One region of the Frankia sp. KB5 genome, then DNA from elsewhere that is predicted to be linked to it. Evidence: riboswitches for the same ligand, from Rfam matches in the RefSeq annotation. Region 1 holds a riboswitch; each other region holds the start of a gene.

Region 1 (4,494 bases):
AGAATCGCATCGCATCTCCGGTGGAAGGGCTCAGCCAGAGCAGGGTCAGCCGGATCATGCAGGGCGAGGACCACATCGCCCGGCTCTCCCTGATCGAACGCATCACCGACGCGCTGCGCATCCCGGGCAGTTATTTCCACCTGGCCGCACGGCCGTGGGAGGCGGCACGGGACGTGCGCGAGCCGCCCGGGCCGCCAACGGTTCCGGCCGGATCCGGCCCGACGCCGGTAGCCCACGTCGCGACCCCCTCCGTCGACCCGGCCCCGGCCCCCGGCCCCGTCGTCGCCGAGAGCCCGGGCCGGCTCCCCCCCGGACCGGGGGGCCTGGTCGTCGAGGAGGACCGGGCCGAACTCCGCTACGACGACAGCATGTACGTCGCCCACCAGCGAAGACGTCTTCTCAACGCCGGCAGCGAACCGGTAACCCGGTATCTGATGCGGATATCGGTCGACCGGTTCCCGGGAGATCCGGAACGCTCCGCGCGGTTGTACCGATCCGATCCGCTGCGCTGGGAGGACCTCCAGCTCAGCGCGCACTGTGGCGGCGAGCAGATGGCCTGGCAGGTCAAGACCGACTGGGACGCGCTCAAGGAGGTCTGGCTGCTCTTCGAGAACAGCCGAGGACGATTTCCGCTCTATCCCGGCGAATCGGCGTGGATCAACTACAGCTACCAGGTAAGCAGGGAGAAGTGGGGGCCGTGGTTCCAGCGTGCCGTGCGGGTACCGACGAGTTTCCTCTCGGTGCGGCTGGACTTTCCGGCCGAGCTGGATCCCGTGGTCTGGGGCATGGAGACGTCGATGACCGCCGATGCCTTCCCGTTGCGGACCGCAGTCGCCCGCACCGACTCCGGCGACCGGCGGATCTTCACCTGGTYGACCACCGAGCCGCCGCTGCACGCCCGCTACCGRCTGGAATGGAACTTCCGGGCCACCGTGCCGGAACGTGATCCGGCCACGGAGACCGGAACACGTCCCAGCGATCAGATGGCGGCCGTCGGCATCGTGCAGGAGGGTGAGGCGATCCTGCGGCAGCCGGCCCGCCCGTTCGCTCTGCCCAACGAGGCCGAAGACGCGCGCCGGGTCRTCGCCGAACTGTCCTCCGCCCTCGAACGGGTGTCCGCCCTGCACACCTTCGGCAAGGGCCTGGGCATCGCCGCGCCGCAGGTCGGCATCAACCGCGCCGCGGCGATCGTGCGTACCGCGGGCGGCGACACGCTCACGCTGCTCAACCCCAGCGTCATCGAGACCTCCCGAGAGACCGACGAGCAGTACGAGGGCTGCCTGAGCTTCTTCGACGTCCGTGGCCTCGTCCCCCGGCCGCTGGAGCTGCACGTCGAACACACCGATATCGATGGCAACCGGCACATCACCGTCTATCGGCAGGGGCTGGCGCGGCTCGTCGCTCACGAGATCGATCACCTGCACGGTCAGCTCTACACGGATCGGATGCGGGCCGGAACCACACCGATCCCGGTGGAGCAGTACCGGGGTACCGGCTCGGCCTGGTCCTACAACCGCTGACCAACCCGAACGCACCCGCCCCGCGGGCGGCACGTCGGCACGTCGGCATGCCGACGTGCCCACGTGCCGACGGCGCAGCGCCGGGACCGGGTGTCCGACACGGACTGTTAGATCCGACATATGACATGGTTCCCTCGTGCCGTATAGTCCGGAAAGCAGGCGATAGGTGCGGGTCCGCCGGAACGTCGACACAGATTTTTTCGGAACCTGGTTAGAGACTGCCGGCAGCGGGTAGTGGAGGCTCGATCGCCACGCGGCGGAACAGATTCCCCACGCATCGCKTATTGTTTACCGTCAGCGTGACGACCCAGCCACGAACTGGGGATTTTCAGCCCACTGAACAACCTCTAGGATCGGGCGCGMACGCGGGCGCGAAACACCATTAAAAAGATCGGGACAAGTAAGTGGGGTGCACTGTGTGCATCCTCACGTACTCTTGTTTTTCCCGGGTCACTCTCAGCTATGTTCGTTGCCGTGCCGTCACCTGATGGCATGCGTCGGGCGGCACGCCGAATCCTGCCCCCGCTCGACGAGAATCAAACCTTTGGCAGGAGCGGGGGAACCAATTCCGGGCGCCGATAAAAGACGTCCTCGGGGTGAAGCCGCGATGCGCGGCCGGRCATTCCCAGCCCGAACCCGACAGCTCACCTCGCAGGCGTGGGGAAGGGCAACTCAATGTCCAACGCTCGTTCGCTCGCTCGTGGTCTCAACCGCATCAGGCTCGGTTCCCGGGCCTTGATCGCCGCCACCACTCTCGCGGCCTCGATCGGCGGTGGCCTCGCGCTGTCCCAACCGGCCAGCGCGTCGACGAACGCCGACCACTTCCTCTCCAAGGTGATCCCTTGTGAGTCCGGGGGGAACCCCCGCGCGGTCAACTCCATCGGCGCCGGCGGGTTGTTCCAGTTTCTGCCCAGCACCTGGCACGGGGTCGGCGGCAAGGGTCTGCCGCAGCACGCCAGCGTCGCCGAGCAGTGGCAGCGCGCCCGCATCCTGTACGCCCAGCAGGGGACGAGCCCCTGGTACGCCTCGAAGCCGTGCTGGGGTCACAAGATCTGAGCTGCCCGACTTCCCGCGCCAGCCTTCACCGTCCGCGCCCGGCCGGTACTGATCGGCGCGCGGTCAGCAGCCCCGTGTCCCGTCCGGGACACGGGGCTGCGCGCTACGTTTCCCGGTCACGGTTTCCCGGTCACGGCGACGTCGGCCAGCTCAACTTCCGCGGCCCCGCCCGGCGGAGACCCGGCGGACCCACCGATCGGCCGGCTCAGCCGATCCGACGGCGGCGGGCGATCTCGGCCAGCGTGATCCCGGCGGCCACCCCCGCGTTGAGGGACTCCACCGCACCCGCCATGGGGATCCGGACCCTCACGTCGCAGCGCTGCTCGACCAGCCTGGACAACCCGCGTCCCTCGGAACCGATCACCAGGACGAGGGGGTCGGTCGCCATCGTGAGCTCGTCGATGCTCACTTCACTGTCCGCGGCCAGACCGACAACGAACTGGCCGCCCGCCGCGTAGGAGACGAGCGTGCGGGCGAGGTTGGTGGCGCGCGCCACCGGCAGCCGGGCGGCAGCCCCCGCCGAGGTCTTCCAGGCCGCGGCGGTCACGCCGGCGGCCCTACGCTCCGGAACGACGACGCCGTGGGCACCGAAGGCGGCGGCCGAGCGCACCACGGCCCCGAGGTTGCGAGGATCGGTGACCCCGTCCAACGCCACCAGCAGACCCGGAGGGGACGAGCGCGCGCGGGCGAGGAGATCATCCGGATGGGCATACCGGAACGGCGGTACCACGAGGGCGAGACCCTGATGCGGAGCGGTGCCACACATCCGGTCGAGATCCGTGCGGCCGACGTCGGCCACGGCGATCCCGGCCCGCCCGGCGAGCCGGCGGGCGTCGGCGAGCCGCTCGTCGAAGTCCAGCCCGCCGGCGATGAAAAGGGTCGACGACGGTACCCCGGCCCGCAGCGCCTCGACCACCGCGTTGCGCCCGACCACCAGCTCGTCGCCCTCGGTCCRCCGTGGGCGCCCGGCCCCCGCGGAACCCCCCACGGCGCTCGGCCCGGTGGTGGCCGCAGCTGCGACGGCGCGGCCACCATCCCCGCGCCGGCCGGCGGCCGCTCGACCCCGCTCGGCTCCGGCCGAGGCGGAACGGGCCGCCGCAGCCGCCGCCGCACGACGCTGGGCGGGATGGCCGGGGCGCAGCTGCGCGGGCGGAGTGGCCCCACGGCCCTCCAGCGCCTTGCGGCCGTGACCGCCRCTGCCCGTGGAGGCCCCCTTGCGGTGGGAACCGGCCTTGGCGGCCCGACCGCCCTGACCGCCGCGGGCGATCCCGCTGTCCCGGCGAGCGGCGCCGGCCATCAGGACCACCGACCAGTACACGCCCGGGGAATGACCATGTGACCACGGTATACGGCGGACGACACCGGCGTGTCGGGGCGCGCTCGGCGAGAGCTCGGCGGGAACTCGGCGGAGGAGCTCTGCCATGGGCATACCTCGACATGGCCGTTTCCGGGGACCCGGCGCCCTATCCTGAGGGCCGGCAGGCCCACGGCCCGACCTGATGTGGTCCGGCCGCTCCTCACCGGCGTCAGGAGGGTCAGGTGCGCATCGTTCTTCCACCCGCCGCCGGGTGGTCGCGGGCCGAAGACCGCTGGTGCCCCATGGCGAAGGCGGGGAGCCACCTGATCAACATCGACGATCTCGATGCCAGTCTCACCATGCTCGGCGGAGTGGAGGCCTACGGTACCGCGCTCGTCACGGCTGCCGGGCCGCGCGGCACGCCGTCGCGGGCGTTCGGCGGGTGTGCTCCCCGACCTGGCGGTGTCACCGCCGCGGCGGTGACATTCCTGGAGAATGCCCGGCATAGAACGTTGAGCGCCACCTCCCGGCCCGGCGGCCCAGGCGGACCCGGGGAGACGACGTGACGACGCGAGCGGAGGTGCGGGTCATGAGCGGCGGCCGCGTGACCACGCCGATCGG
Region 2 (4,920 bases), on a different contig from region 1:
GCCCACCACGTCGCGAAGGCGTATCCGGTCAACATCGCCCTGCACACCGACCACTGCCCGGCCGACAAGCTTGACACCTACATCCGCCCCTTGATCGCGATCTCGAAGAATCGGGTGGCCCAGGGACGCGAGCCGCTCTTCCAGTCGCACATGTGGGACGGCTCGGCGGTCCCCCTCGAGGAGAACCTCAAGATCGCCGAAGAACTACTCGCGGACGCCGCCGCCGCGAAGATCGTTCTCGAGGTCGAGATCGGGGTCGTCGGCGGCGAGGAGGACGGCGTCGTCGGCGCGATCGACGAGAAGCTCTACACGACGCCGGAGGACATGTGGCGGACGGCCGAGGTGCTCGGCACCGGCGCGAAGGGGCGCTACCTGCTCGCCGCCACCTTCGGCAACGTGCACGGTGTGTACAAGCCCGGAAACGTCAAGCTACGCCCGACGATTCTGCACGAAGGACAGGAGTACGTCGCCAGGAAGCTCGGGCTGCCAGCCGGCGCGAAGCCGTTCAACCTCGTCTTTCACGGCGGTAGCGGGTCGGCTCTCACCGAAATCCGCGAGACCCTCGACTACGGGGTGGTCAAGATGAACGTGGACACGGACACCCAGTACGCATTCACCCGCCCCATCGTGGACCACGTGTTCAAAAACTATGACGGCGTTCTCAAGGTGGACGGTGAGGTCGGCGTGAAGAAGGCGTACGACCCGCGTACCTACGGAAAGCTCGCGGAGARCAGCATGGCGGCCCGCGTCGCCCAGGCGTGTGAGGACCTCCGTTCCGCCGGCACCAGCCTCGGGCGGGCATAGTCGGGCCCAGGAGCGCACGCCGGCTGGCGGGATCGGTTCGTCGGATACCGGCCGCTTGTCCGCCGGCCGGCGGACAAGCGGACAGATAGCCGCCGGCCGCGAACGGGCAACCGAGCAACCGCCGCCGCTCGTCCGAGGACATTCTCCGGACCCCTCGGTCCGACCCTCTCCATCATTTCCGGCGGACGGAACGACCGGCACGCGGCGGACATCCGACCCGCCCCGGTCCGATGCACGACCCGCCGATTTCCCGTACTATGCCGGCCCGCGCGGTCCCCCGGTCGCTCCGACGGCTGGGGGACCACTGTTTAGCGGGCGCGRCATCCCGCTCCTCGCGTAACGCCGCCCCCGCCGGCAACCAGCAGGTTTCGGCCAAATGAGCGGACACGCACCGGACCTTCGGTAACCGTTCACCTACCGCCCCACCCCCAGGGAACCCCTTCGCCCACTGTGGTGATCCGACGGGCGCTTTTCACAGTCGGTGTCCGATTGAATCCGCCGTGTGCAAAAATCACAACGCCGCAAGTTACCGCCCGATTTCCGTTGTTTTTCTCACAAAAACAGGCTTCAATGGACGAAGCGTAGTATCAGGCCGATCACTCGCGTCRATCTCGTAGCAGGGCCGTCACGCCTTTGTCGACATGTCACGCATCTGGCCTGATGTGGGACTCTCCGCTCATCGTCGACCATCGGCAAACAGGGTGATCGGCCGAGCACAAATGCCTCCGCACGCCGTACCGCCAGGTTGATGAGCGGGCGCGCACGCGCGATACCAGGCCGCCAGTTCCTACTCAAGCAGGCGCGCCGAGTGTGCTCTTTTTCACGCACCCYATTCAATGCTTGGCGACTCGCCGGGCGGCGTGGTTATGGTTTTCGCCGTGCCCGGCAACAACGTCGGGCATTCGTCGGGCGGCACGCCGAATCCTGCCCCTGGCCGACGATTTCTCGAACCGGGCGGCAGGAACGGGGGACCCATCTCCGAGTATCGAAAGGATTCGATGYTCTCGGGGTGAAGCCATGTGCGACGACCACCCGGAAAGGTATTTCCGGTGCGGCTTCCGTCTCCAGGGATCCCTGGCACGGCCGGGCAGTTCCCAGCCCRAATCCGACAGCTCACCTCGCAGGCGTGGGGAAGGACCACAAGACATGTCCGACGCACGTATCAGTGGCCGACAATGCCGCGCCGGTACCCGCAGCCGGGCCCGGGCCCTCGTGGTCGCACCAGTACTCGCGGCGGCGGTGGGCGGYACCTTCGCGCTCAGCCAGCCGGCCGATGCGGCCACCACCTGGACGGGCCTGCGGCAGTGCGAGTCCGGCGGTGACTACACGACCAACACCGGCAACGCGTACTACGGCGCTTACCAGTTCTCCGCCAGCACTTGGCACAGCCTCGGCTACGGCGGTCTGCCGCACCAGGCTTCCCCGGCCGTCCAGGACGAGGCCGCGCTCAAGCTCGCCCGACGGTCCGGCTTCGGCCAGTGGCCGGCCTGTGGCCGCGGGATGGGCGCCGACCAGCTCGCGGGCGGCTCGTCGAGCTCCTCGGGCCAGGCCTCGCGCACGACGGAACGCCGCGAGCTGACGGTCAGCCCCATCTCCATGAGCACCCCCGTATTCACCCGTAACCTGACGACCGCACTGGCCAGGCAGGTACGTGACGACGTGCGGGCCTGGCAGGCCCGCGTCAACCATCTGGGCTATCCGATCACGATCGACGGCCRCTACGGACCACGCTCCGCCGCAGTCGCCCGCGCCCTGCAGGCCGCCAAGGGACTCGCCGTCGACGGCATCGTYGGCCCGGYGACCTGGCGGGCCACCTTCCGCTGATCCTCCCCATCAGCCCCATCAGCTCCATCAGCTGATCCATTCGCTCCGCCCCCGTGGCGGAGGGACGACCGCCGCGGGAACCGGACATCCCACCCCGGCGACACCGGTCAGGGGATCTCACCTCGACGACGGGCTGGCCCGACCTGTCTCCGGACGATCTCCGGTTGACGGCCCGTACGGGCCGGCCCGTACAACCCACCACCAGCATCACCAGGACCGCACCCTGACCGGCCTCCGGCAGGGCCGATCTTCGGCAGAGCCGATCTTCGGCAAGGCCGACGAGGAACAGCAGGACCAGCGAGCCACCTGCGGAACCTGTATGGAAGTGGCACGATTCGCGCGATCCTCACTGGTTACTCCGGACCACCCCGGTTTGCGCTCCATGAGCGGTTCTCGCTAGAGTGCCGCTCACTCGCCTCGTCGGCGAGGCCGCCCGGACGGACGCCGAGTCCTGCCCCCGTACGAGCGGCCGGAACGAACATCGACCACAGCGGGCAGGAGTGGGGGACCCACATTTCGGGCGCCGCAAGCGGCGTCCTTGGGGTAAAGCCGGTGCGTCCCGGCCCATGGTGGAGAGCGGTTCCCACCCGGGGTCGGATCCTCCGGCCGGGCCATCCCAGCCCGCACCCGACAGCTCACCCCGCAGGCGACGGGATTGGACTGACATGCCCTCTGGGCGTCGTGGCGGCAGACATCGAGCACCGCAGGCCCCATCGCCCGCCGGTCGCATCCTGCGCACCACCGGCGCGGTCACGRCCATCGTCGGCAGCGGCCTCGCGGTCACCGCGGCTCCGGCGGGCGCGGCCACCTCCGACGACTTCGCCAAGCTCCGCCAATGCGAGTCCGGCGGCAACTACGCGGTCAACACCGGCAACGGCTTCTCCGGTGCCTACCAGTTCGACGACCAGACCTGGCAYGGGCTCGGGTACTCCGGCCGCCCGTACCAGGCATCGCCCGCCACGCAGGACGAGGCGGCCGCGAAGCTCTACAACCAGCGGGGCTGGCAGCCATGGCCGTCCTGCTCGGTCAAGATGGGCCTGACCAACAACGGCCCGGCCAGTGTCCCGGGCGGCTCCGGTGACGTCATCCAGCAGGCCATCACCCCGGTGGAACCCCCCATGACGCTGGACCGGGCCCGCCGGGAGATGGGGGACGGCTCGTTCAGGGGCACGGTCCTCGACGCGTCCCTCAGCGACGACGTTCGCCCGGACGCCTTCGTCTGGCAGGACAGGATGCGTCAGAAGGGCTTCGTACTCACCGTCGACGGCAAGTTCGGACCGCAGTCGCAGGGCATCGCCGCGCTGTACTCGTACCTCACCCGGGTGAGCGACGGTCAACCCGGGGTCGTCGGCCAGAATCTGTGGAACGTCAGCGTCAGGGCCTGACCGACCGGTCACCGTGCGCGCAGGGCAAGCGCGTCCGGGGTGACCTCCATGACGTGTGCGGCCGGTCGTCGGGCAGGATGCACTCATGACGACGCCGTCCACCTCGGGAAAGCCCAACCTGCTCTCCGGTCCGCCGCCGACGCTCCTGCCCTCCGACGCGGCCGCGACCGATGCGCTGGTCGCCGGTGATCCGCCGGATGCCGTCGCCGCCCGGCTGCCCGCGTTCAGCGTGCCTTGGGCCGCGCTCGCCGAGCTCGCGCTCACCGGCGGACGACCCGTCGAGGCCTATGCCTACGCCCGCACGGGCTATCACCGCGGCCTCGACGCCCTGCGCCGCTCGGGCTGGAAGGGCAACGGGCCGATCCCCTGGTCACACGAACCCAACCGCGGGTTCCTGCGTTCGCTCGCCGCTCTCGGTCGGGCGGCCGCGGCCATCGGGGAGGCCGAGGAGGCCACCCGCTGCCGGACGTTCCTGGCCGACAGCGATTCCGTCGCTGCCAGTGAGCTCGGCTTCACCTGACAGTGAGTTCATCAGGCCGCGTCGGTGGTGGAGACCAGCGAGGATGCCGCAGCCGGCCCCACGACCCCGCCATCCCTAGTAACCTCGCCCGGTGCCTGCTCTTGTCCTCATCGGTGCCCAGTGGGGCGACGAGGGAAAAGGAAAGGCGACCGACCTCCTGGGCGGCGCCGTCGATTACGTCGTCCGGTACCAGGGTGGCAACAACGCCGGCCACACCGTGGTCATCGGGGCGGAGAGTTACGCGCTCCACCTGATTCCCAGTGGCATGCTGCGGGCCGACTGCGTTCCCGTGATCGGCAACGGGGTCGTCATCGACCCGGGCGTGCTGCTGGCCGAGATGGACGGGCTCACCGCCCGCGGCATCGACGTCTCCCGGCTCCTGATCAG
Region 3 (6,723 bases), on a different contig from region 1:
TTCTCCTCGGTGGGTCGGATGACCCCCCTGGTCGTCCGTGGCCACATTGACTTCCTGCGAGCGGCCTCGTCCGGTTGTCCGACCCGGCCGCTTCACGTGCTTTACTAGCCTCCTCGGATTTCCCTCGCTCTCGGTGTTCTCCCTGGCGTTCTCCTGATTCACGGTCACTCGATAGGTCTGTCCGTAGATCGTCATCGCCTGCGTGGACGCCAGCCGCCTCGGTATCGATGTCCGGTCAGTACCGGGTACATCTCTGGACGGTTTCCGATCGGAGCATGCTGTGTCGTCCATGGTTTCGTCGTCATACTTTCATCCGCGCCCCCGTGGATATGTGGGGGGGCCGGGAACCCGTTACTGGCCCAGTGGTGATCCCACCCACTCGAGAAGAGCCAGTGTGGTCCTTCTTCCCGGTCGTGGAGAATCCGCCGAACATTTCGAGGGCCTAGCTTTCCGGCTCGCGCTCGACGGCTATCAGGTGACGTTTCTCGACCATGGGAGAGACACCGTCCTCGCCCTTGGTGAGGCGCGTGCCCCCGATGGTCCGTTCGTCCTGCTGGGTTCGGACAGCGGGGCCCTGCGGGCGTTGGTCGGCGCCGGTTCGCCAGCGGTCCGGCCGGATGCCCTCGTGTTGCTCGACCTRCCGCTGGTGTACCGGAAGATCGCGGGCGAGGATCCGGGACAACCGATCCCACGGTCGCTTCCCGACCTGCCGATCCTGTTGCTCCATGCCGAGCGCGACGAGGTCAGCCCGCTTGCGCTGGCGCGCATGATGACGCGGACCGCGCGCCGGGCCCGGCTGGCGTCGCTGCCCGGGGGGCATGGCGTGCTCGCCGGCCCCGGCCGGCGTGCGGTCGGCGCGCAYATCCTGCTGTTCCTCGAGAATCTCCGTGTCTCGCGGCTGGCCCCACGGCAACGGCAGCGGGACCGGTCGGTCGACTGATCTCGCCCGGTGCCGGGCGCGCCCGCGTGCCGGTCCGATCGGGGTGTGCCTTCGCGGGAGGCCCAACCGCTCAGCAGGTGTTTCCTCGGCGGGTGCCGGCGCGAATCACGCGAATCCGCGGGTCAGTCGTCCGTCCCGTACCGCATCGTCCGTTTTTCAACGGCGCAGGCTTCGAGCCGCAGGCTCGAAGCCTGCGCCGTTCGCGTTTGCGTACCCGTCCGCACGCCACCCGACCCCCGGGCCAGGCTTCCCGCTTGCCGTGGTTGCCGGGGTTGGGTTGCCGGACGGCCGGGCGGTCCCGGTGACTACCGGACCTCGTGGCCACCGGTCCCCGTCTCGACAGACCGGCCATATCGCCAAGATCCGGTCGTGACGGGTGATCTGCGTCGCTACCGGTAGCTGCTATTGATGTCCGAGAGTTGCGGCATCGCAGCGTTATGCACGCATCGTGACCAACATGCGCCCAGATTCGGCACAACTCGTACTTGTCACTACGGTCTGTAGTTCGCTACGGTTGCGGGGTATCAACAGCTCCGGGCCGACGCCGAGTTCTGTCCACGGTCCGCAGCTCCCTCCGAGAGATCTTGGGCAGAAGCGGGGGAACCACGTTCCTCCGGGTGGCTCGTTGCGGGCCACCCTTGGGGTTAAGCCGTTACGCGCACGCCGCGGAAACGGCCGGGCTTCCCGGCCCGAACCCGACAGCTAACCTCGCAGGCGTACGGGAAGGACTCGACGTTGCCTGTGTTTCAGGAACGCTCGGCTCCGGTCTTCTGGACCGTGACGCCGTTCGGCGCGACCCGCGGTGCGTCCCCGCCATACGGGGCGCCGTTCTCGCCCTGACGTCTTCGCGAGAACGTGCCATCCGGTCGGTGCCCGTACCGGCCGATCGCGCTGACGCGCCATACCACCAGCTCGGCTGAAAGCCACCCGGCCTCGTCGTCTGTGGTCGGCTGACCCCTGCCGTCCACCGGGCCCRCCAGGCCTGGAACGGAATGACCACGGCCGCCTGCCGTGCTGTTCAGCCCATCGACCCCGGGATCCCCAGGGCGCGTCGATCGGTCGTCCCCGGTCGTCCCCGGACGGCCTCTCGGCGCACCGGCAGACCGGCACTGGGTGCTGCCCTTCTCCAGCGCGGTCGTCTCCGCTCGCCCTCCTTCGAGCGGCATCCCTCCCCTCGATCACCCGTCTGTGTTCGACGACACCGAAATGAGATGTCAAAGAAATGGCCAAGGGAAAGCATCGGAAACGTTCCACCCGGACCCGGGGCGCCGTTGTCGCCGCCGTCGGTGTGATCGGCGCCGGCGCCGGCATGTTCGCCACCGCGAGCCCGGCCAGGGCCGCCACCACGGTCCCCGATGTGACGATCGCCAGCGCGGCCGCGAACGCGGGACTGCCCGGCTGCCGCGGCGTTCCGCTGGCCACCTGGGTCGCGGTGGCTCTTGCGGAGTCCGGCGGCAACCCCTACGCCCACGCCACCTACGGCGAGGACTCGCGCGGCCTGTGGCAGATCAACATGCGGGCCCACGCCGGCTGGGTGGGTAACCGCAACCTCTACGACCCGGCCGTCAACGCCTGGGCGGCGAAGAAGGTCTGTGAAGGCCAGGGCATCACCGCCTGGAGCGCCTACACCAACGGCCTGCACTACCGCTACCTGGCCCGGGGACAGGCGGCGGCGGCGGCCGTCTCGCGCGGCGTGCGGTTCACGAACATCTCCTACTCCTCGCTGRCTGCCCCGGTGCGTGCGGCCGTGGTGGCACCCGCGGCCCGCTACCCGTCGCTGGCCGTCGGCCTCGGGTTCCGCCTCGACGTCCACCAGATCCAGAAGAGGCTCGCCAGCCTTGGYTACCCGATCAGCGTGGATGGGAAGTTCGGGTACCAGACCAACCACATGGTCAAGGACTTCCAGCTGAAGCACGGTCTGGTGGTTGACGGGATCGTCGGACCGCAGACGCGGGCGAAGCTCGGGATCTGACTCTGATCGAGGCCCGCCGACCGGGCTCCGCTGCCGCCGGCCGGTGTTCCCGACCCGCCCGAGGGCGCTGCTCGATATCCGCACGCACCGGATGACTACCCGGGGTGAGGTGGGGGTATTCAGCCACCGGGCCAGCACCCGGCCGGGAGCACCGGGTCGGGAGACGGCATCGGCCCGGGCGGGACCAGCCGGCCCGCACGKGACCAGCCGGCCCGCACGGGAAAACCGAAACGGGGGCCCGATCGATGAGAGCCACGATGCTCGACGACTACCTACCTGAGGCGAGTCCGAACGCATCCTCCGTGACCGGGGCCGGTCTCCTGTTCGCGGTCCTGGGGCCGCTGGAGGTGCGGCGATCCTCGGGCGAGCAGGTCCGCATCGACCAGCGCAAGAAGCGCATACTGCTGCTGACCCTGCTGCTGCACGCCGGCCAGTGGGTGAGTGTGGACGGGATGCGGCTCGCGCTCTGGCAGGATGCCCCGCCGCGCTCCGCCGGGGGCAACATCAAGACTTATCTCTCGGAGCTGCGGCACACCCTCCGGCCGCCCCTGGACACGTCCGGAGCCGGGGGGAACGGCCCCGGGCRCATCGAGAGCCGGCCGGGGGAGTACCGCCTGGTCGTCRCGTCCGGTGAGATCGACGCTAAGCGGTTCGAATCGGCCGCCGAGCAGGGCCGCGCCGCCGTGCGCGCCGGCTCGCCGGAACGCGCCGCCGGGTTTTTCGAAGGCGCCCTCGCGCTGTGGCGGGGGGACGCCTTCGACGAGCTCCCGGCGGAGATCGCGGGCGCGGAGGTCCTCCGGCTGGAGGAGGCTCGCTGGGCGGTGTGCGAGGACCTGATCGACGCCCGCCTGGCCCTCGGCGAGTACGACCGGGTGCTGCCGACCCTGCGGGCGCTCACGGTCGAACATCCGACCCGGGAACGTCTCTGGGCCCAGCTGATCCTTGCGTTGGAACACACCGGCCGGCGGGCCGAGGCACTGGCCGAGTACCAGACGGTCTACCGGCGGCTGGTGACCGAACTCGGGATCGAGCCCGGTGTCGAACTGCGGCGTGCCCATCAGCATGTACTGAATCCGGACTCGTGGGTCACCTGATGCCACGGCCGTGCCGGCCGAGTCGTGCGCCGGAAGTCAGCTGAACCGCCAGTGAACCCGGCGGGGGAATTTCAACCATACGGGCTGGACCAGCCGGCCGGCGCCCGGGCCACGCGCGCGGCGCCGCCGTGTATCGCCACCGGGGCGCACGCCACCGGGGCGAGGGCGCGCGGAAACCGCTGAGGAGAAGACGATGAAGGCTATCTACCTCCCCCCGCGACTGGAAGATGCCGGCAGCTTCGCCGCAGTGACGAACGGCCGCTGGGGCTGGGGGCGTGACTACTCCTGGCGGCGTTTTGCGTGACGGCGGCCGGGGTGGCGGTGGTCCCGATTCCGTCCTGCTGGTTTCTGGTGCTGGCCGACCGTGATCCCGTCGTGCGTCCGCCGGGGGCTCGTCGCATGCTGCGGTATGCCTCCGGGCGGCCGTGGATCGTCGGCAACTGGCCGGACGATGCCATGGTCAGTGCCGTCGCCGGGCGCTCGCGGCTGGCCCTGATCGGGTGTGCCGCGACCAACGCGCGACAGCTCCTGCGGCTGCTTCTCTCGGCCCGTGACGTGCACGCTCTCGACCTCGCGCGCGCCGTGGCCGGCGACTACCACGTGATCGCCGAAATCGACAGCCACCGTCGCGTCCAGGGCAGCCCGACGGGAACCCGGCGGGTCTTCACCGCCCGGTTGGGCAGCCACCTGGTCGCCGCCGACCGCGCCGACGTGCTTGCCCGGCTCACGGGCGCCCCGCTGAACCGGACGGCGCTGGCTTTGTCGCTGCTCGACCCGTCACCGCCCCATCCGCTCGATGACCTGGTGCTCTGGGAGTCGATCGACGCGCTGCCCCCGGATCACTACCTTCTCGTCGGCCCTGACGAGAAGGCCACCGTCCTGCGGTGGTGGCGTCGACCGGCACCGGTGCGGTCCCGCACGGAGGGGGCGCCGACCCTGCGGGCGGCTCTCGCCGAGGCCGTGGCGGCGCGGGTCGCCGGCGGCGGGACAGTGAGCTGTGATCTGTCGGGCGGACTGAGCTCCACCTCGGTGTGCTGCCTGGCCGCGCGCGGCCCCGCCGACGTGGTCGCGCTCACCGGGATCGCCCCCGATCCCGGTGACGACGACGCCGCGCGGGCCGCGGCCACGCTCCCTGGCGTCACGCGCGAGATCCTGCCCGCCGCCGGGCTTCCCCTCGTTTACGACGGCATCGCCGACGCCGACGAACCGCTCGACCGGCCGTTCGTCGGCATCGGCGACCGGGCGAAGCTGCGCGCGGGTCTTGACCGGGTCGCGCTGTACGGGCCGCGGGTGCACCTCACCGGGTTCGGTGGTGACGAGGTCGCCTACGGCTGTCCCGCCTACCTCCCCCGGTTGTTGCGCCGCCGGCCCCGGCGGGCGCTGCACGACCTGCGCGGACACCGAGCGCAGGAGGGCTGGCCGTGGATGGCGTGCCTGCGAATGATGCGCCCGCGCGGCTACCGGGACTGCCTCGCCGACATGGCCGATGCGCTCGACCAGGCCCGCCGTGCCACGGTCGGCCACGCGCGCCGTCCGGCCGGTTCCGGCCGATCCCACCCGGGCGTCCTGGCCTCGCTCGACTGGGCCTTTCCGCCTGTGGTCCCGGGTTGGCTCACGCCGACGGCCCTCGACTTGCTGGCCGGAGCGTTCGCGGAGGCCGTCCGGCGCGCCCGGCCGCTGGCCGAGACCCGGGACGGCCACGCCGATCTCTTCGCCATCCGCGCTGGCGCGGCGGTGTTCCGGTTGTTCGACCAGCTCGCCGATCCGGTCGGCCCGCCGCTCGCCGCACCCTTCCTCGACGAGCGGGTGGTCCGGGCGGTGCTGGCGGTGCGGCCCGAAGAGCGCACCGGTCCGTGGGAGTACAAACCGCTACTGCAGGAGGCCATGCGCCGGCTGGTGCCGCAGGAATGCCTGCGCCGCGAGACCAAGGCGGATACCGCCGCCGAGGAGGATCAGGGCCTGCGCACCAGCCAGGACGTCCTGGTGAAGCTGTGCGATGACAGCCCGTTGGCCGATCTCGGCCTGATCGAGTCGGACGCGCTGCGCCAGGCGTGCCGATCTTCGTCCGTACCTGGTCATCGCCACCAGGCGCTGCGACCGACGTTCGCGGCGGACGCGTGGCTGCGGGTGCTCGCGAGCCGGCGGGGCCCTGACTGAGCTACCGGAGGAGTGAGTGATCATGGTGACGCTGCGGCCTGACGTGGTGCGGGCGCCGACCCAGTACGGAGCGGTGCTCCTCCATATCGACAACGGCCGATACTGGACCCTCAACCCCTCGGGTGACCTGGTGCTGCGGATCCTGCTCGACGGCGGTGACACGGCAGCCGCCGTCCGCGGGCTGTGTGAGACCAGCGAGGTTGACCCGGAGACGGCGCGCCGCGACGTGGAGGGTCTGCTCGCCCAACTCGCGGACGTGGGCCTCATCGAGGCCGAGCCCGAGTCCCGATGGTCACCCGAGACCGAGGCGGTCTGCGATCCCCGGACGCGGGCCCGGTGACCGCGCCGATGGTGGTCGAGCGGCCGGAGGCGAAACCGTCCCTCGCTCGTCGGCTCGGCGCGCTGGTCGCCGTGGGGATCGCGCGGGTGCTCGCGACCCAGTCGCCGGCCCGCATCTGCCGGGTGCTCACGGGGGTGGGCGCGGGCGCCCGCCCGGCCGACTATGGCACCGCGCTCGCCGCCCGGCAGGCGGTGACAGCCGTGAGCCTCACCTGCCGCGG

Evidence for each region. Region 1 has a riboswitch for cyclic di-AMP ahead of KBI5_RS14915 (transglycosylase family protein). Riboswitches for the same ligand answer to the same signal wherever they lie in the genome.
Region 2: linked by a shared signal. The riboswitch ahead of KBI5_RS09930 (transglycosylase family protein) and the one ahead of KBI5_RS14915 (transglycosylase family protein) in region 1 are both predicted to bind cyclic di-AMP.
Region 3: linked by a shared signal. The riboswitch ahead of KBI5_RS11055 (peptidoglycan-binding protein) and the one ahead of KBI5_RS14915 (transglycosylase family protein) in region 1 are both predicted to bind cyclic di-AMP.

What each region holds. Positions count from the first base shown of each region.
Region 1 is NZ_MRUJ01000143.1:7,707-12,200, reverse strand. Features, by position in the region: gene KBI5_RS14920 (peptide deformylase) at 1-1,520, shown strand, start outside; cyclic di-AMP (ydaO/yuaA leader) riboswitch at 2,018-2,193, shown strand; gene KBI5_RS14915 (transglycosylase family protein) at 2,196-2,576, shown strand; gene rlmB (23S rRNA (guanosine(2251)-2'-O)-methyltransferase RlmB) at 2,782-3,873, opposite strand; gene KBI5_RS14905 (hypothetical protein) at 4,116-4,439, shown strand.
Region 2 is NZ_MRUJ01000085.1:10,815-15,734, reverse strand. Features, by position in the region: gene fbaA (class II fructose-bisphosphate aldolase) at 1-804, shown strand, start outside; cyclic di-AMP (ydaO/yuaA leader) riboswitch at 1,710-1,944, shown strand; gene KBI5_RS09930 (transglycosylase family protein) at 1,951-2,628, shown strand; cyclic di-AMP (ydaO/yuaA leader) riboswitch at 3,101-3,291, shown strand; gene KBI5_RS09925 (transglycosylase family protein) at 3,294-4,013, shown strand; gene KBI5_RS09920 (DUF3151 domain-containing protein) at 4,099-4,533, shown strand; gene KBI5_RS09915 (adenylosuccinate synthase) at 4,625-4,920, shown strand, end outside.
Region 3 is NZ_MRUJ01000098.1:33,238-39,960, reverse strand. Features, by position in the region: gene KBI5_RS11065 (alpha/beta hydrolase) at 395-940, shown strand; cyclic di-AMP (ydaO/yuaA leader) riboswitch at 1,473-1,671, shown strand; gene KBI5_RS11055 (peptidoglycan-binding protein) at 2,163-2,912, shown strand; gene KBI5_RS11050 (AfsR/SARP family transcriptional regulator) at 3,170-4,006, shown strand; gene KBI5_RS27785 (lasso RiPP family leader peptide-containing protein) at 4,200-4,310, shown strand; gene KBI5_RS11045 (asparagine synthase-related protein) at 4,307-6,163, shown strand; gene KBI5_RS11040 (lasso peptide biosynthesis PqqD family chaperone) at 6,186-6,503, shown strand; gene KBI5_RS11035 (lasso peptide biosynthesis B2 protein) at 6,500-6,723, shown strand, end outside.